2 regions of the Tumebacillus sp. BK434 genome follow, and region 1 is predicted to be linked to the other one. Evidence: a T-box and tRNA genes for the amino acid it is inferred to sense, from the RefSeq annotation. Region 1 holds a T-box; the other holds one or more tRNA genes.

Region 1 (7,425 bases):
TTTTACGAAAAAGCGACCCGTTTGATGACGGTCCTTCCGTCGAGGACGAGACGGAAGAGGTGTAGGCGATGCTGCAGCGGATCAGATGGGCGTGGCGTAATCTGTGGCGCAAACCGTTGCGCAGCGGGCTTCTGCTCACCTCGACGGCGATCACGGCGGCGATGTTGTTTCTGAGCTACTTTTTTCTGATCTCGGTCGACCGCAGCCTGACCGCAAGCGAAGCCCGCTTCGGCGCAGACGTGATGGTCGTGCCGAAGAACTACGGGAAAGTGGCGGAGCAGGTGATGATCACAGGTGAAGTGAGCCCGTTTTATATGCCCGGCTCCGTCGTCGACAAACTGCGGAGCATCCCGGAGGTGCAGGCGTTGACGCCGCAGCTGTACCTGGAGACGTTCTCCGGGACATGCTGTCAGGTCGAAGGAGAATTCCCCGTGGTGGCGTTCGATCCCGAGACCGACTTTACTTTGAAAGGGTATTTCAGCGGGGCGGGGCGCGACCTGACCTCCGAAAAGGTGATCGTCGGCAGCGACGCCGGCGGGAAAAATGCGATCTATCACCTGCAGTACAAGGCGTACCGGGAGACGCTCAAGCTGTTTGGGCGCGAGTTTCAGCTAGCCCGCGTGCTGTTCCCGACCGGGACGGGTGCCGACCGCACGATCTACATGACGCTCGATGCGGCGAGAGAATTGCGGGAAACGGGCGGCAACGGGTTGAAATTCCCCAAAGGCAGCGTGTCGGTGGTGCTGGTCAAGACGGCGCCGGGCGATGAGGAGTTCGTCAAGCGGCAGATCGAGCGCCAGATTCCCGAGGCTTCGGCGGTGACAGGCACCAAGCTGCGCGAAACGATCGAACGGCAGCTGTTTCCGCTGCGGCTGCTGTCCTATTCGATGATCGGCGTGGTGATCCTGATGGCGGCGATCCAAGGGATGACCTTGTTTTCAGCGCTGGTCAACGAGCGGATGCGCGAGATCGGCATGTTCCGGGCGCTCGGCGCCGGCAGGTGGGCCGTGTACCGGCTGCTGCTGACCGAATCGCTTTTGGCCAGCGTGACCGGCGGGGCGGTCGGCGTGTTTCTGGTCGCGGCGATGCTCGCCGACAACCAGGCGGTGATCGCCAAAGCGTTTCAATTGCCGCTGCTGTTTCCCAGATTTCTGCCGTCGCTATTGCTGGCGGGCGGCGCGGTGCTGTTGACCGCTCTGATCGGCATGCTGGCGGCGGCGGTGCCGATCCGCTCGATCTTGCGGCAGAATCCGTATGACGCGATCCGGGAGGGCGAGTAGGATGCTGAAGCTGACAGGTGTCAAGAAGACCTACAAAAGTCCGCAAGGCTTCGTGAAAGCGCTGCGGGGCGTGGATCTGGAGATCGCAGACGGCGATTTTCTGGCTGTGATGGGACCTTCGGGCAGCGGGAAATCGACGTTGTTGTCGATCATCGGGCTGCTCAGCTCGCCGACGAAAGGGTCGGTGCAGATCGGCGGACGGGAGACGAGCGGCTTGCGCGAGCGGGATCGCACCAAGCTGCGCTCGGAGGAGATCGGGTTCGTTTTTCAATTTCCCAGTCTTGTCTCCACGCTCAATGTGCGAGAGAATGTAGTATTGCCAAAAATGCTGGCCGGCGCTGTCAGCTCAGCAGACCTCGCACGGGCGGATGAACTGCTCGCACTGGTCGGCCTCGGCGAGCGGGGCGTAGACCGCTCGTTTGCGCTGAGCGGCGGGGAACAGCGGCGCGTGGCGCTGGCCAGGGCGCTGATGAACGATCCGCGCCTGCTGCTCGCCGATGAGCCGACCGGGGCGCTCGACGACGGGACGGCAGCGGAGATGATGGAGTTATTACATACGGCCAACGCTGCGGGCAAGACTGTGGTGATGGTCACGCATGACAAGGCGATGGCCCGGCGGGCGCATCGTCTGGTACAGATTCGGGATGGAGTGATGGTGGAGTGAAAGCTTTGAATTGGCGTTTTCTTTTGATTACTTCCGGGGTGCTGGGGATTTTGGCCGGTCTCGTGCCGGTCTTCCTCGGCGATCAGTATCTGTTTACGACGTTGCCGATCGCGATGATGTTCTCTTCGTTTTTCATCGTGCCGCGCATCAAAGACCGGAAGCTGCCCAGCGCGATTTTGGTCACGATGCTTACGGCGCTGATCTCGCTGGTCGTCTTCTTCATCTATCAGTATGCGACGCTCGATTCGGCGGTGGCGACGGCGAATCTGAAGACGGCGATGGTCAACCTGCCGCTCACGATCCTGATCATTTCGCTGGCCGGTTCCTGGGTTTTTGTGAAAACCAACGAGTGGACCGAAAAGAAGCGCAAGGAAGTCGAAGCGAAGATGGCGGCGAAAAACGGGGACAAGAGCAAGGACAATGGCACTGGCAAACTGTCTGCCGCAGCCAAACTGCGGGAAGCGCGCGGCCAGAAAGCGTACGTGCCGCACGCGACGAAGAAGCGCTACCGCAACACGAAGAAGAAAAAATAGTGCGATTCGGCTTTGACAAGAAGGTTGTTTGCTGTATACTATGAATCAAACAACTTGACACAAGCATTGGCTTTGATGGGAAAGAGTAGGTTTTGAAAGCTCTCAGAGAGGGTGGCTGACACGCTGCGAGGCCGCCTGGGCAGAAGAAGCTGAACGTCGTCCCGGAGTCGTTTTCCTGAACGCGCCCGTTGGGCGCCGGGTAGGGAGAACCGGTGAATCCGTTATCTTCCCGAGCGCGCAGGACACTTGTCTTGCGAACTAAAGGTGGTACCGCGGAAGCAGCGTCTCTTTCGTCCTTTTTACGAGGATGAAAGGGACTTTTTTTATTTATTTTAAACGTGGAGGCAGATCAGAATGGAAGAGAAAAACATTCCGAAAGTGTATGACCCCAAGGCGGTTGAAGACCGCCTGTACAAATGGTGGATCGAGCAGGACCTGTTCAAGGCGAACAGCGAAGCGGACAAAGAGCCGTATGCGATCGTCATCCCGCCGCCGAACGTGACCGGCGTGCTGCACATGGGCCATGCGCTGGACTTCACCTTGCAGGACGTGCTGATCCGCCGCAAGCGCATGCAAGGCTATGACGCGCTGTGGCTGCCGGGCACCGACCACGCAGGCATCGCGACCCAGGCGAAAGTCGAAGGGATGCTCCGCGAAGAGGGCACGTCCCGCTACGACCTCGGCCGCGAGAAGTTCCTCGAGAAGGTGTGGGAGTGGAAAGGGAAGTACGCCGACACCATCCGCAACCAGTGGAGCAAGATGGGCTTCTCGCTCGACTACTCCCGCGAGCGTTTCACGATGGACGAAGGACTGTCCAAGGCGGTGCGCCTCGTGTTCGTCAAGCTGTACGAAAAAGGCCTGATCTACCGCGGCAAACGCATCATCAACTGGGACCCGGCTGCACGCACTGCGCTCTCCGACATCGAAGTTGAGTACAAAGACGTGCAAGGCGCGCTCTACCACATGCGCTACCCGCTCAAGGACGGCAGCGGCTCGATCGTTGTCGCGACCACCCGTCCGGAGACGATGCTCGGCGATACGGCGGTGGCGGTGCATCCGAGCGATGAGCGCTACCAGCACATGATCGGCAAGATGCTCGACCATCCGATCACCGGCCGTGAGATCCCGATCGTGGCAGACGATTATGTCGATATGGAGTTCGGCACCGGCTGCGTCAAGATCACCCCGGCGCACGACCCGAACGACTTTGAGCTCGGCCAGCGCCATGACCTCGAACAGATCATCGTGATGGACGAAGGCGGCAAGATGAACGACAATGCCGGCCCGTACGCAGGTCTGGACCGTTTTGACGCCCGCAAAAAGCTGGTGGCCGATCTGCAGGAAACGGGCGTTCTCTTCAAGATCGAAGAGCACATGCACTCCGTCGGCCACTCCGAGCGCTCCGGCGCCGTGGTCGAGCCGTTCCTGTCCACCCAGTGGTTCGTCAAAATGCAGCCGCTGGCCGACGAAGCGATCAATCTGCAGCAGACGGATGACAAAGTCCGCTTCGTGCCGGACCGCTTCGAGCGCACCTACCTGCACTGGATCGAAAACATCCGCGACTGGTGCATCTCCCGTCAACTGTGGTGGGGCCACCGCATCCCGGCGTGGTACTGCGAACATTGCGGTGAGACGATCGTCGCGATGGAAGCGCCGACCGCTTGCAGCAAGTGCAGCCATGACAGCCTGCGTCAAGATGAAGACGTGCTCGACACCTGGTTCTCCTCCGGCCTCTGGCCGTTCTCGACGATGGGCTGGCCGGAACAGACGGAAGACCTCAAGCGCTACTACCCGGGCAACGTTTTGGTCACCGGCTACGACATCATCTTCTTCTGGGTGGCGCGGATGATCTTCACGGCGCTGGAGTTCACCGACACCAAGCCGTTCCAGGATGTGCTGATCCACGGCCTGATCCGCGACTCCGAAGGGCGCAAGATGTCCAAGTCGCTCGGCAACGGCGTCGACCCGCTCGACGTGATTGAAAAATACGGGGCAGACGCGCTGCGCTTCATGCTGATGACCAACGCATCGCCGGGCAACGACCTGCGCTTCTTCTGGGAAAAAGTCGAGTCGGCGCGAAACTTTGCGAACAAGATCTGGAACGCGTCGCGCTTTGTCGAGATGAACCTCGGCGACGACTTCCACTACCAGGGTCTGGCCGGAGCCACGAAGCTGGGCACCGCCGACAAGTGGATCTTGCACCGCCTGAACGAAGCCGTGCAGCAAGTGAACACGCGCTTGGAAAACTACGATTTCGGCGGCGCAGGTTCGGCGATCTACGAGTTCCTGTGGAACGAATACTGTGACTGGTACATTGAGCTGGCGAAGATGCCGCTGAACGGCGAAGACGAGGAAGCGAAGACCACGACGAAAAACGTGCTGATCTACGCGCTCGACCAGTCGCTGCGCCTCCTGCATCCGTTCATGCCGTACCTGACCGAAGAGATCTGGCAGCACTTGCCGGTGCATGCGGAAGGCGAATCGATCATGAAAGCGACGTACCCGTCCTTCGCTGAGGAGCTGAACGACACGCAGGCGGAGCAGGAGATGAACCTGCTGATCGACCTGATCCGTTCCGTTCGCAACACCCGCGCCGAGATGAACGTTCCGCCGTCCCGCCCGATCACCTTGCTGATCAAGGCGAAGGACGCGGAGATCGAAGCGGTCTTGAATCGCGGCGAGTCGTACATCCGCCGCTTCTGCAACCCGGATGAGCTGACGATCGGCACCAACATCGCAGCGCCCGACAAGGCGGTTTCCAACGTGGTGACCGGTGCGGAGCTGTTCATGCCGCTGGCTGGTCTCATCGACCTCGACGCGGAGATCTCCCGTCTGCAGAAGGAAGAGAAGAAGCTGGACGGCGAAGTGGAGCGCATCGAAAAGAAGCTGAACAACCAAGGCTTTGTGGCGAAAGCGCCGGCCGATGTCATCGAAACGGAAAAGGCCAAACTGGCCGACTACGAAGAGAAGCGCGAAAAAGTACGCGCCCGCATCGCAGAGTTGCGCGGCTAAAGGAGTACCAATTACGTGTCAGCGATAGAATGGATTCACAGCTTTGACCGCTTTGACGGAAAGGGCGGCATCAAGCCGGGGTTGGAGCGCATGGTGGCGATGCTCGACCGGCTGGGCCGTCCGCATGACCGTCTCCGATTTGTCCATGTGGCCGGCACGAACGGCAAAGGCTCCACCTGTTCTTATCTCGCCTCGATGTTGCAGGCAGAAGGATACAAAGTCGGACTGTACACCTCGCCCTATCTGATTCAGTTCCATGACCGAATGACTGTCGGCGGTGTGAACATTTCCGATGCCGAGCTGGAAGTGATCGCAAGCGAGCTGCGCCCCGTCGTCGAAGCAGTGGCGGCGACGGAAGCGGGGCGGCCGACCGAGTTTGAGGTGTTAAGCGTGTTGTCCATCCTGCACTACGCGCGGCAGGCGGTGGATGTGGTGGTGTGGGAGACGGGGCTAGGCGGGCGCTTGGATTCGACCAATGTGGTCACGCCGCTTCTGTCATTGATCACCAACGTCGGGATGGACCATCAGGCGATTCTCGGCGAGACGCTGGAACAGATCGCGGCCGAAAAAGCGGGTATCATCAAGCCCGGCGTACCGGTGCTGACCACCGCGCAAGGCGCCGCGCTGGCGGTGATCGCCGAGACAGCAGACGCCAACAGGTCGGAACTGTTGCAGCACGGCCGTGATTTTTCAGCGGAGCGCACGGCGTTCGGTTGGGACGGGCAGACGTTCGACTGGCAGGGGCTTGGCGTCCAACTGAACGGTCTGCAGATCAAGCTGCTCGGACCGCATCAGATCTGCAATGCGTCGCTGGCGGTGGCCGCCTGTCTGCAACTGCGTGAACTTGGCATCCCCGTCGCGGAGGCGAGCATCCGCCAGGGGCTATTGGACACCGTCTGGGCGGGGCGTCTGGAAGTGGTGGCCAAGGAGCCGCTGACGGTGCTCGACGGCGCACACAACCCGGAAGGCGCAGCGGCGCTGGGGACAGCGCTTCGGGAGTTGATGTCGGAGCAGAAGGCGGTGCTGATCGTCGGCGTGATGGCAGACAAGGCGATCCCGGAAGTGCTGGCGCCGCTCTTGCCGCTGGCCTCGCAGGTGATCGTCACGCGGGCCGACATGCCGCGCTCGGCGTCGGTGGACGCGATGGCCGAGATGATTGCTCGGCTCGACCCGCAGCTCCCGGTTGCCTTGACGCAAACGGTGGAAGAGGCGTTCAACCTGGCCGGGGAACGGGCGCGGGGGACGGGCGAGGCGATCGTTTGCACCGGTTCGCTGTACATGATCTCGGAAGCTCGCGCGCTGTTCTTTCATTAAATAGCAAATCATGCACAATGACGGCAAGGACCCTGGAGACAGGGTCCTTCTTTCATGGCCGGAGACGGGGAGGAGTGGTTAAAATGAAGATGCAGGCGATGTTGCGAAAGGCGTTGGAGCTGCTGGCGTCTGACGTGCATGTGACGGTTGGCGCGCCGCCGATGGTGCGGGTGGACGGGGAGTTGCGGCCGATGCCGGAGCAGGATGTGTTGCGTGCAGAGGACACGTCGGAGCTGGCCCAGGAACTGCTCGGTGCGAAAGGGTGGATGGAGCTGCGCGAGGGGGGCGAATGCGATTTGTCCTATCGATTGCCGGAGGGGGAGCGGTTTCGGGTGCAGGCGTTCCGCAGCATGGGAGAGGTGGCGCTGGCCATTCGGGTGATTCCAAGCCGGGTACCGACGGCGGAGGAGCTGGGGCTGTCCCGGACCGTTTTGTCGTTTGGGGAGCGGAGACAGGGCTTGTTTTTGGTGACGGGGCCAACGGGGAGCGGGAAGTCGACGACGCTCACCTGTTTGCTTGAGCAGATCAACCGGACGTCGCGGCGGCGGATCATCACGCTCGAGGACCCGGTCGAGTATGTGCATGCCCATCAGCAGAGCCTGATCGATCAGCGGGAGGTCGG
Region 2 (7,425 bases), on a different contig from region 1:
TAGCCCTGATGTCAGGGCTTTTTTGATTGGCTGCGCTGTCGGTGCACGGCCGCACGGCGCTTCCATGCAAAAAGAGAGCGGTGGTCAACCCCACGCTCTCCGGATCTGACGTATGCGATTAATAATACCGACGCGCCCCGACGAAATGCGGGCCCCAGAACGTGTTGCTCATCGAGTAGACCCAGATGCCTTTGGACGAGGTGGCGGAAATGAATTTGTTATGGCCCATGTAGAAGCCGACGTGCGAGATGTGCTTCCCTTCGAGGGCAAAAAAGACGAGGTCGCCAGGCTGCAATTTCCAGCGGTTGATCGCGCGTCCGTATTTATACAGGCCGGCCGAAGTGGTGCGCGGGACGTTCACGCCGAACTTGCGGAACATGTAATAGACGAAACCGGAGCAGTCGAAGCCTTTGGACGGCGATTCGGCGCCCCAGACGTATTTGACACCGGTGTAATGCGTGGTGTCGGCGATCATCTTGCGCTTGAGGATCGCGTGCGAGATCTCACGCTGGGTAACGGGTCCGACCACGCCGTCCGCATGGATGCTGTAGGCGAGTTGGAAGTTTTTCACCGCCTGTTTGGTGACGGTGCCGTAGTAGCCGGTGATTTTCCAGTGTGTATAATAGCCAAGCGTTTTCAAGTTGGTCTGCAACTGCCGCACCGCCCAACCGGAGTAGCCTTGTTTGAGCAGGCCAGGCGTCAGCGTGGTCGGAAGCAGGACAGCAGACGTTTCGGCTGCGGCCTGCTGTTGAGGCACTTGGTGGTTCGCTTGGGCAGGCAGGCTGGTGCAGATCAGCGAAGCGGCGAGTAAGACGGAGCAGAGCATCCGTTTGGCAAACAATCTCATGTGAAATTCCTCCTTCGGCTCTTGTACCCTATTAAGATCACCAGAAGGGGAAGTTCACATGACTGGAAAAAAGCCCCCGGTAAGTTCCGGGGGCCAGAAGGAAGCGCTCTGTGTTTTTCACAAAACGGCCAGCTTGGCATTGTTGGTGATTTTTCGACGGAACACACCTTCTCACTCTCACATTGCGACCGGCTGGCCTTTCATGAAACATTTCGCTTATGTAGTTAGTCGCAGGCGGGTACCGTTTTGTTTCATTTCTGATCTATTTTTCTTTCGATCGTCTGATCTAATTTTCTTTCGATCGCTTCGAGGCGCTTTTCGATCTCGCCAGTATTGTTGCCCGTTTTGAAGATCTTCACAAGCAGGAAAACGACCCCAATGATGATTCCGGTCAAAAGTAAAAAGCCGATTAGTTGTATCACAAGTGTGCCAACTTGAATTTCCAAATCGTAGCCCTCCTTCCTTTCCTACATGGTAATACGCAGCATGAGGCAAAAAGTTACAGATTAACGAAATCGCAAAAACGCCCGTCATCCGAAGATGACGGGCGTTCTCATATGGTGGAATCGAGAGGAATCGAACCTCCGACCCCCACCGTGTCAAGGTGGTGCTCTCCCTCTGAGCTACGATTCCATATGGAGGTGGCACCCGGATTTGAACCGGGGGTCAAGGATTTGCAGTCCCACGCCTTACCACTTGGCTATGCCACCGTATGGGTTATGAAAAATGGAGCGGAAGACGGGATTCGAACCCGCGACCCTCGCCTTGGCAAGGCGATGCTCTACCCCTGAGCCACTTCCGCACGTACAGGATGTACCGTGTCCAGCGTTGCGACAGGACGTCGCGCTTTTAGCTGGGCTACCTCCGTCCCGCGTTGCGACAGGATGTCGCGTTCTTAGCGGGGCTACCTTCGTCCGGCGTTGCGACAGGACGTCGCGCTTTTAGCTGAACTTCCTTAAATGGTGGCTCGGGACGGAATCGAACCGCCGACACGAGGATTTTCAGTCCTCTGCTCTACCGACTGAGCTACCGAGCCATGTTGTTATTCATTTTAAGTGGCGGAGCTGACGGGATTCGAACCCGCGATCTCCCGCGTGACAGGCGGGCATGTTAGGCCACTACACCACAGCTCCATTGAAGTTGGTGGAGGTTGACGGGATCGAACCGCCGACCCTCTGCTTGTAAGGCAGATGCTCTCCCAGCTGAGCTAAACCTCCAGAATAGATAAAGTAGCAGGAACATCTACTACTTTATCAGTTTCTCGACTGTGCGTCAAGAGACAATCTTTGGTGGAGAATAGGGGACTTGAACCCCTGACCCCTGCGCTGCCAGCGCAGTGCTCTACCACTGAGCTAATTCCCCGCGGCGACAAGACTTATTATATAGCGCTGATAAAACAAAAGCAACAGCCAAATCCAAACAAAAAAGAGAACTCCCGAAGAAGTCCTCCTTTTGCTGGTGATTAGCGCGTTCTTCGTACAGCTAACGCAAGATCTCTACGTTTTGCTTCACATTGTCGAACGAACCGACCCCGCGAGGAATGAAGATCTCCTCCTTGCGGCCGGCGCGCAGGCGCTTGGTGATATAGTCGGTCGCCACCTGCGGGTCGATGCGGTCGCCGCAAGTATAGACATCGACGCTCGCATACCCGTGCTCCGGAAAGGAGTGAATCGTCAGGTGCGATTCGGAGATGACCACGACCCCGCTCACCCCTTGCGGCGTGAACTTGTGGAACACCACTTCCCGAACTTCAGCTCCCGATTCGAGCGCTGCGTTCACCATGATTCGTTCGACTTCTTCCTGGTTGTTCAGAATCTGTCCGTCACATTCCCACAGTTCTGCAATGACGTGTCGTCCCATCGTGTCCATGCGTTCAGCCTCCTTGCGCTGGAGATGCGAGTTACGCTTGTTCTATGCTCTGATAGACTCGTACATAGCTTTTCCCGGAACGCATCTCCACCATGTAGGAAGTATCCCCCGTGTTCGCCAAGTGCTGGTTGTGCGTGACCATGATGATCTGCCGCCCGAACGCGGTGGACAACTGCTTCAAGAACTCCGCCACTTGGCGGGAGTATTCTTCCGACACGTGTTTCGCCGGCTCGTCGAGGATGATCGGCCCGTCAAGTCGCGGGCGGTTGGCATGCAAGAGCGCCGCGCGCAGCGCCAGCGAGATCACGTCAACCACCCCGCCGCCGCGCGCATCCTGCGGGCGCGTCTGCACGGGGATCTCGCCGCCGTATTTGGAGACGACGAGAAACTCCCCTTCCGCCCGTCCCCGCACTTCATCGATCTCCACGCGAAACTCGATGTCCTGATCGCCGAAGATAAACTGCAGCGCGTTGGTGACCATCGTCTCGATCTGCCGCCGCGCCTGTTCGCGGGCGAAGGCGCTCGACTCCTGCAGCAGAATCTTGACCCCTTCCAACTTGACGATCTCCGCGCGCTTCTCCGTCACTTTGTCTTCCACTTGCCGCTTTTTGCGCAGCAGCGCTTCCTGCTCACCCAAGCGGCGGTTGTAATGATCGCGCAGCTTGGCGATCGCGCTGTCGTGCTGAGCTGTATCGATCGTCATCTCCGCTCACCTACGCCTGGCTCTTGATCAGATCCCACGGAATCAGGGATTCCACTTCGTCGGCCAACTGCGCGATCTCTCGCTCCAACTTTTCGATCTCCTGCTCCAAGAGCTCCGGGTCGACCTGTTCGGCGCGGATCTGTTCGAGGATCTCTTCCTGCTGCTTGAGCAGAGCGTCTTTGCGCAGTTCTGCTTTGTAGCGCATGTCTTTCGCTTTGGCGAGACCGTCTTTTAATGTGGACAATTTAGTATCGATGGCTGTGCTCATGGGGGAGTCCTCCTTTAAATTCATCAAGCAGTCGTTCGGTCGTATGTTCATCGATCGGCGCGAAACAGACCGGGCACGACCCGGAGCGCTTCAGCGCCTCGCTGTATTCTGCCAGCTTCTCGGTGATCTCCAGCGCGTTCGCTTTCAGGTACTGGTCCGCTTTGCGCAGCCGGTCGCCGAGGTCGAACAGGTCTTCGTTCATCTTGATCAGCAATTGCTGGCGGCCGGTCAGCATCACCAACTGCTCCAGCGCCCATTCAGCACGCTCCGTTTTGGCCAGCGCGGCGAGCATGTTCTGAAGCGCCTGAAGCTTGTGCGACAGGTCTGCTTTTTTCACGACGAGGTCGCGCAGCTTCTGCGCCTGCAGGCGTTTGTGATCGAGCAGATCGAGCCGCCCGCCGAGCTCTGGCGTGCCCTGGGTCAGCTCCAGCACGCGGTCGATCCTGGCGAGCAACTGCCCGGTATCGGAGCGCTTGGTGCGCAAGAGGTGCAAGTTCATCAGGCGGTGTTTCGACGCTTCCAGCCGGTGCACGCGCTGTTCAGCGTCCGCCAGCCCTTCTGTCCGCTGCAAAACCGCCTCGACACGCCGCCGCAGCTGGTGCAATTGGGCACGCGATTCGCCAAGCTTGCTCAGGCGGTGGAAGCGGGCGAGCAGCGTCTCGCTGGTGCCAAGCTCTTGCTCCGCCTGCCCGAGCCCAGCCGTGCGCTGCAGGACCACATCGGTGCGGGCGATGCCGTCGGCTACCGTGTCGCGCTTATTGCGGGCCTGCTGCAGGCGCAACGCTTTGCTCTGCAAGGTGATGGCGCGCTCCGCCTGCAGCGCTGCAAGGTCGAGGTGTGCGGTCCGCGCCAGCACCTGTTCAGCCTCGCTCAGGTCGCTTTGCACCGCCTGCCGTTTTTTGGCCAGGGCCTGCAGGCGAAGCAGGCGGGCGGAGAGGTCTTTGCGCGCAGTTTGTTTTTCTTCGACGAGCAGCAGGATGTTTTCCAGATAGGGCAGGTCGGAAAATTGCTCCAGCTCCTGCTCGACTTCGGTCAGCTGCTCGCGGAAGCCGCGCTCGTCCGCATTGGCGCGGGTCAGGTCGCGATTGGTGTCGCGGGAGGCGGCGTCGATGATGTGCACGCCGTTCAAGCGCCCGATCGCTTTCGCTTTGATCGAGCCCGGTTCGGACAGCAAAAAAGGCGGTTCGAGCTGCGTCCCGAGATGCAGCGGCGTCTCGTTGTCTTCATCGAGTGCGACTTTGCGCACGCCGGTCAAGTCGCTGACCTCTTTGGGCACCGTGTTGCCGAAGCCTTCGTAGATCTGCTCCTCACCGCTGGCCTGCATGACGATGTAGCGGTTTTTCGACGGGGTGCGCTCGCGGGTGACGCGCGACCCGTCGGCGAGCTCGATCATCACCCGGCATTGGGTGGCGCCGACGCGCATGAAGTCGGAGCCGCGCGGCTCGTTGTAGAGCAGCCAGCGCAGAGCGCGGATCACCGCCGATTTGCCGTTGTCAGAAGCGCCGACGATGACGTTGAGCCCGTCGTCGAACGCCATTTCGGTCAGTTCGTGCGATTGGAAATTCTCGATGCGCAAGTTGCGGATCGTCTTCAGGTTCATGATGCACTCTCCCCGGTCGACAGGCGTTCCTGCGCGGCGGCGATGCGCTTCATCGCCTCTTCGCGCACATCCGGCTGCAAGCCGTCGCGGGACGCGATCTCGTCGATGATCGCGCCGATGTCGATCACTTTGTAGTCGCCTGCCGCTTTGATGCCTTGCACAAAGTCGGCGAGGCGCTGCTGCGTAAATGCCGCCTCTTCATTTTTCGAACGGTCGAGGCACTCGTCGCCGGGCGGGGCGGTGGTGAGCTTGATTTTTTTCAGCACCAGTTCGCCGCTCGTCATGTCGAGCAACAGCACTTGCGGCGTGCGCCCCGCATCGGCGGGATGGTTGGATAGGCGGACGAAGCCGCCCGGGTTGTAGAAGATCTTGCCCTCATGCTTCACTTCCGGCCAGCCCATATGGTTGTGGCCGCACAGCGTGAGGTGAGCTTTCGTGTCGAGGATCTGGTCGAAGCGGGTATGTGCCACGCCTTCAATAAATGCGCGGTCCATCAGCATCCCGTGCACGAGGTGAATCCCAATGTCGGCGTTCACTTCGTCGATCACATAATCAAGCCGCGGATCGCGGCGGTCCAGGTCATAATGGTAGTGCTGGCCGGTCACCTGCACCTTGAACCCGTTTTTCTCAAGGTACAGCGGGTCGCCGGGATGGATTAGCTTGACGATCCCGATGCGGTCCATAAAGCCGAGCATCGTGCGCGGCAAGGTGTCCGGGTTGTGGCCAAACACATCATGGTTGCCGGCGATGCCGTAGATCGGCACGCCCGCCCCTTTCATCAAAGCGATAAAATCGGCGCAGACAGCCAGCGAGGGGCTGGGAATGTCAAAAAAATCGCCGCCGTGCAGGATGGCGTCCACCCCTTCGCGCTCCACGATCGCGTTGACTTCCTGAAACTTATTTTTTAACGTCTCCACAAAATCATCGGTGCGGTTCTGCGGCGAACTCGCCCGGATGTGAGTGTCGGTCAGATACAGCAATTTCACAAGGGTTTGCCCCTCTCTGTTTTGCATTATGTCAACTGAGGATTTCGACGCACAGGACGATCTTCCTGCCTGCGCAGCGCAGAAACTCTTGGCAAAAGAAACAGCGCCTCCGCATCGGGAGGCGCTGTGAGGCGTGGAGCGATTACTTTTCGAACAGGTTGGCCAAGCCGCCGAGCACGCTGCCTTCGTCCTTCTTGGCACCGCCTGCTGCCGCGAACACGCGGGAGGCGAGACGGGAGAACGGCAGCGATTGAATCCACACTTTGCCCGGCCCCTTCAGCGTGGCGAAGAACAAGCCTTCGCCGCCGAACAAAGCTGTTTTCACGCCGCCGACAAACTGGATGTCGTAGTCGACTTCGCGGGTCATCGCGACGAGGCAGCCGGTGTCGATCTTCAGCACTTCGCCGGGGTTCAGGTCGCGCTCATAGATCGTGCCGCCGGCATGGATAAACGCCAAGCCGTCCCCTTCGAGCTTCTGCATGATGAAGCCTTCGCCGCCGAAGAAGCCGGCACCGAGTTTGCGCTGGAAGTCAACGCCGATGGAGACGCCTTTCGCCGCGCAAAGGAAGGCGTCCTTTTGGCAGACCACTTTGCCGCCCAGCCGAGCGAGGTCGACCGGGATGATCTTGCCGGGATACGGGGCGGCGAAGGAGACGTGCCGTTTGCCGTGTCCAACGTTGGTGAAGACGGTCATGAACAAGCTCTCCCCGGTGATCAGACGCTTGCCGGCGCCAAACAGCTTGCCGACCAGACCGCCCATGCCGCCTTTGGAGCCGTCGCCGAAGATCGTCTCCATCTGAATCATGTCTTCCATCATCATCAAGCTGCCCGCTTCGGCGATTACGCTTTCCTGCGGGTCGAGTTCAATCTCGACGAATTGCATGTCATCGCCGTGCAGTTTGTAATCGATCTCATGTGCTGCCATCTGTCCTGCTCCTCCTATGCCTTGCGCGCCTCATATTCGCGGCGCAGCAGGCCCATATAGATGATGTCGTGAAACTTGCCTTCGCGGAACAGTTCCTCACGCATGCGCGCCTCCACGACGAACCCGCACTTTTCATACGAACGAATCGCCGGTTGGTTGAACTCGAAGACGCCGAGCTTGATCTTGTGCACATTGATATAGCGGAAAATAAAGTCGATCAACAGCTC

Evidence for each region. The T-box of region 1 lies ahead of EV586_RS04405 (valine--tRNA ligase). A T-box ahead of a tRNA ligase gene usually reads a tRNA of that ligase, here a tRNA-Val.
Region 2: it has a tRNA-Val gene. The T-box ahead of EV586_RS04405 (valine--tRNA ligase) is inferred to sense a tRNA for this amino acid. The anticodon was not compared.

Annotation. Positions count from the first base shown of each region.
Region 1 is NZ_SLXS01000001.1:1,214,065-1,221,489, reverse strand. It holds gene EV586_RS20985 (hypothetical protein) at 1-65, shown strand, start outside; gene EV586_RS04420 (ABC transporter permease) at 69-1,280, shown strand; gene EV586_RS04415 (ABC transporter ATP-binding protein) at 1,282-1,944, shown strand; gene EV586_RS04410 (hypothetical protein) at 1,950-2,477, shown strand; T-box leader at 2,541-2,778, shown strand; gene EV586_RS04405 (valine--tRNA ligase) at 2,832-5,489, shown strand; gene EV586_RS04400 (bifunctional folylpolyglutamate synthase/dihydrofolate synthase) at 5,505-6,803, shown strand; gene EV586_RS04395 (type IV pilus twitching motility protein PilT) at 6,887-7,425, shown strand, end outside.
Region 2 is NZ_SLXS01000005.1:25,945-33,369, forward strand. It holds gene EV586_RS13775 (C40 family peptidase) at 119-847, opposite strand; gene EV586_RS13780 (hypothetical protein) at 1,099-1,293, opposite strand; tRNA gene EV586_RS13785 (tRNA-Val) at 1,406-1,480, opposite strand; tRNA gene EV586_RS13790 (tRNA-Cys) at 1,484-1,557, opposite strand; tRNA gene EV586_RS13795 (tRNA-Gly) at 1,575-1,649, opposite strand; tRNA gene EV586_RS13800 (tRNA-Phe) at 1,808-1,883, opposite strand; tRNA gene EV586_RS13805 (tRNA-Asp) at 1,904-1,980, opposite strand; tRNA gene EV586_RS13810 (tRNA-Val) at 1,989-2,064, opposite strand; tRNA gene EV586_RS13815 (tRNA-Ala) at 2,135-2,209, opposite strand; gene speD (adenosylmethionine decarboxylase) at 2,330-2,716, opposite strand; gene EV586_RS13825 (ATP-binding protein) at 2,748-3,419, opposite strand; gene EV586_RS13830 (hypothetical protein) at 3,430-3,687, opposite strand; gene EV586_RS13835 (AAA family ATPase) at 3,665-5,287, opposite strand; gene EV586_RS13840 (metallophosphoesterase family protein) at 5,284-6,273, opposite strand; gene EV586_RS13845 (TIGR00266 family protein) at 6,416-7,198, opposite strand; gene EV586_RS13850 (GNAT family N-acetyltransferase) at 7,213-7,425, opposite strand, start outside.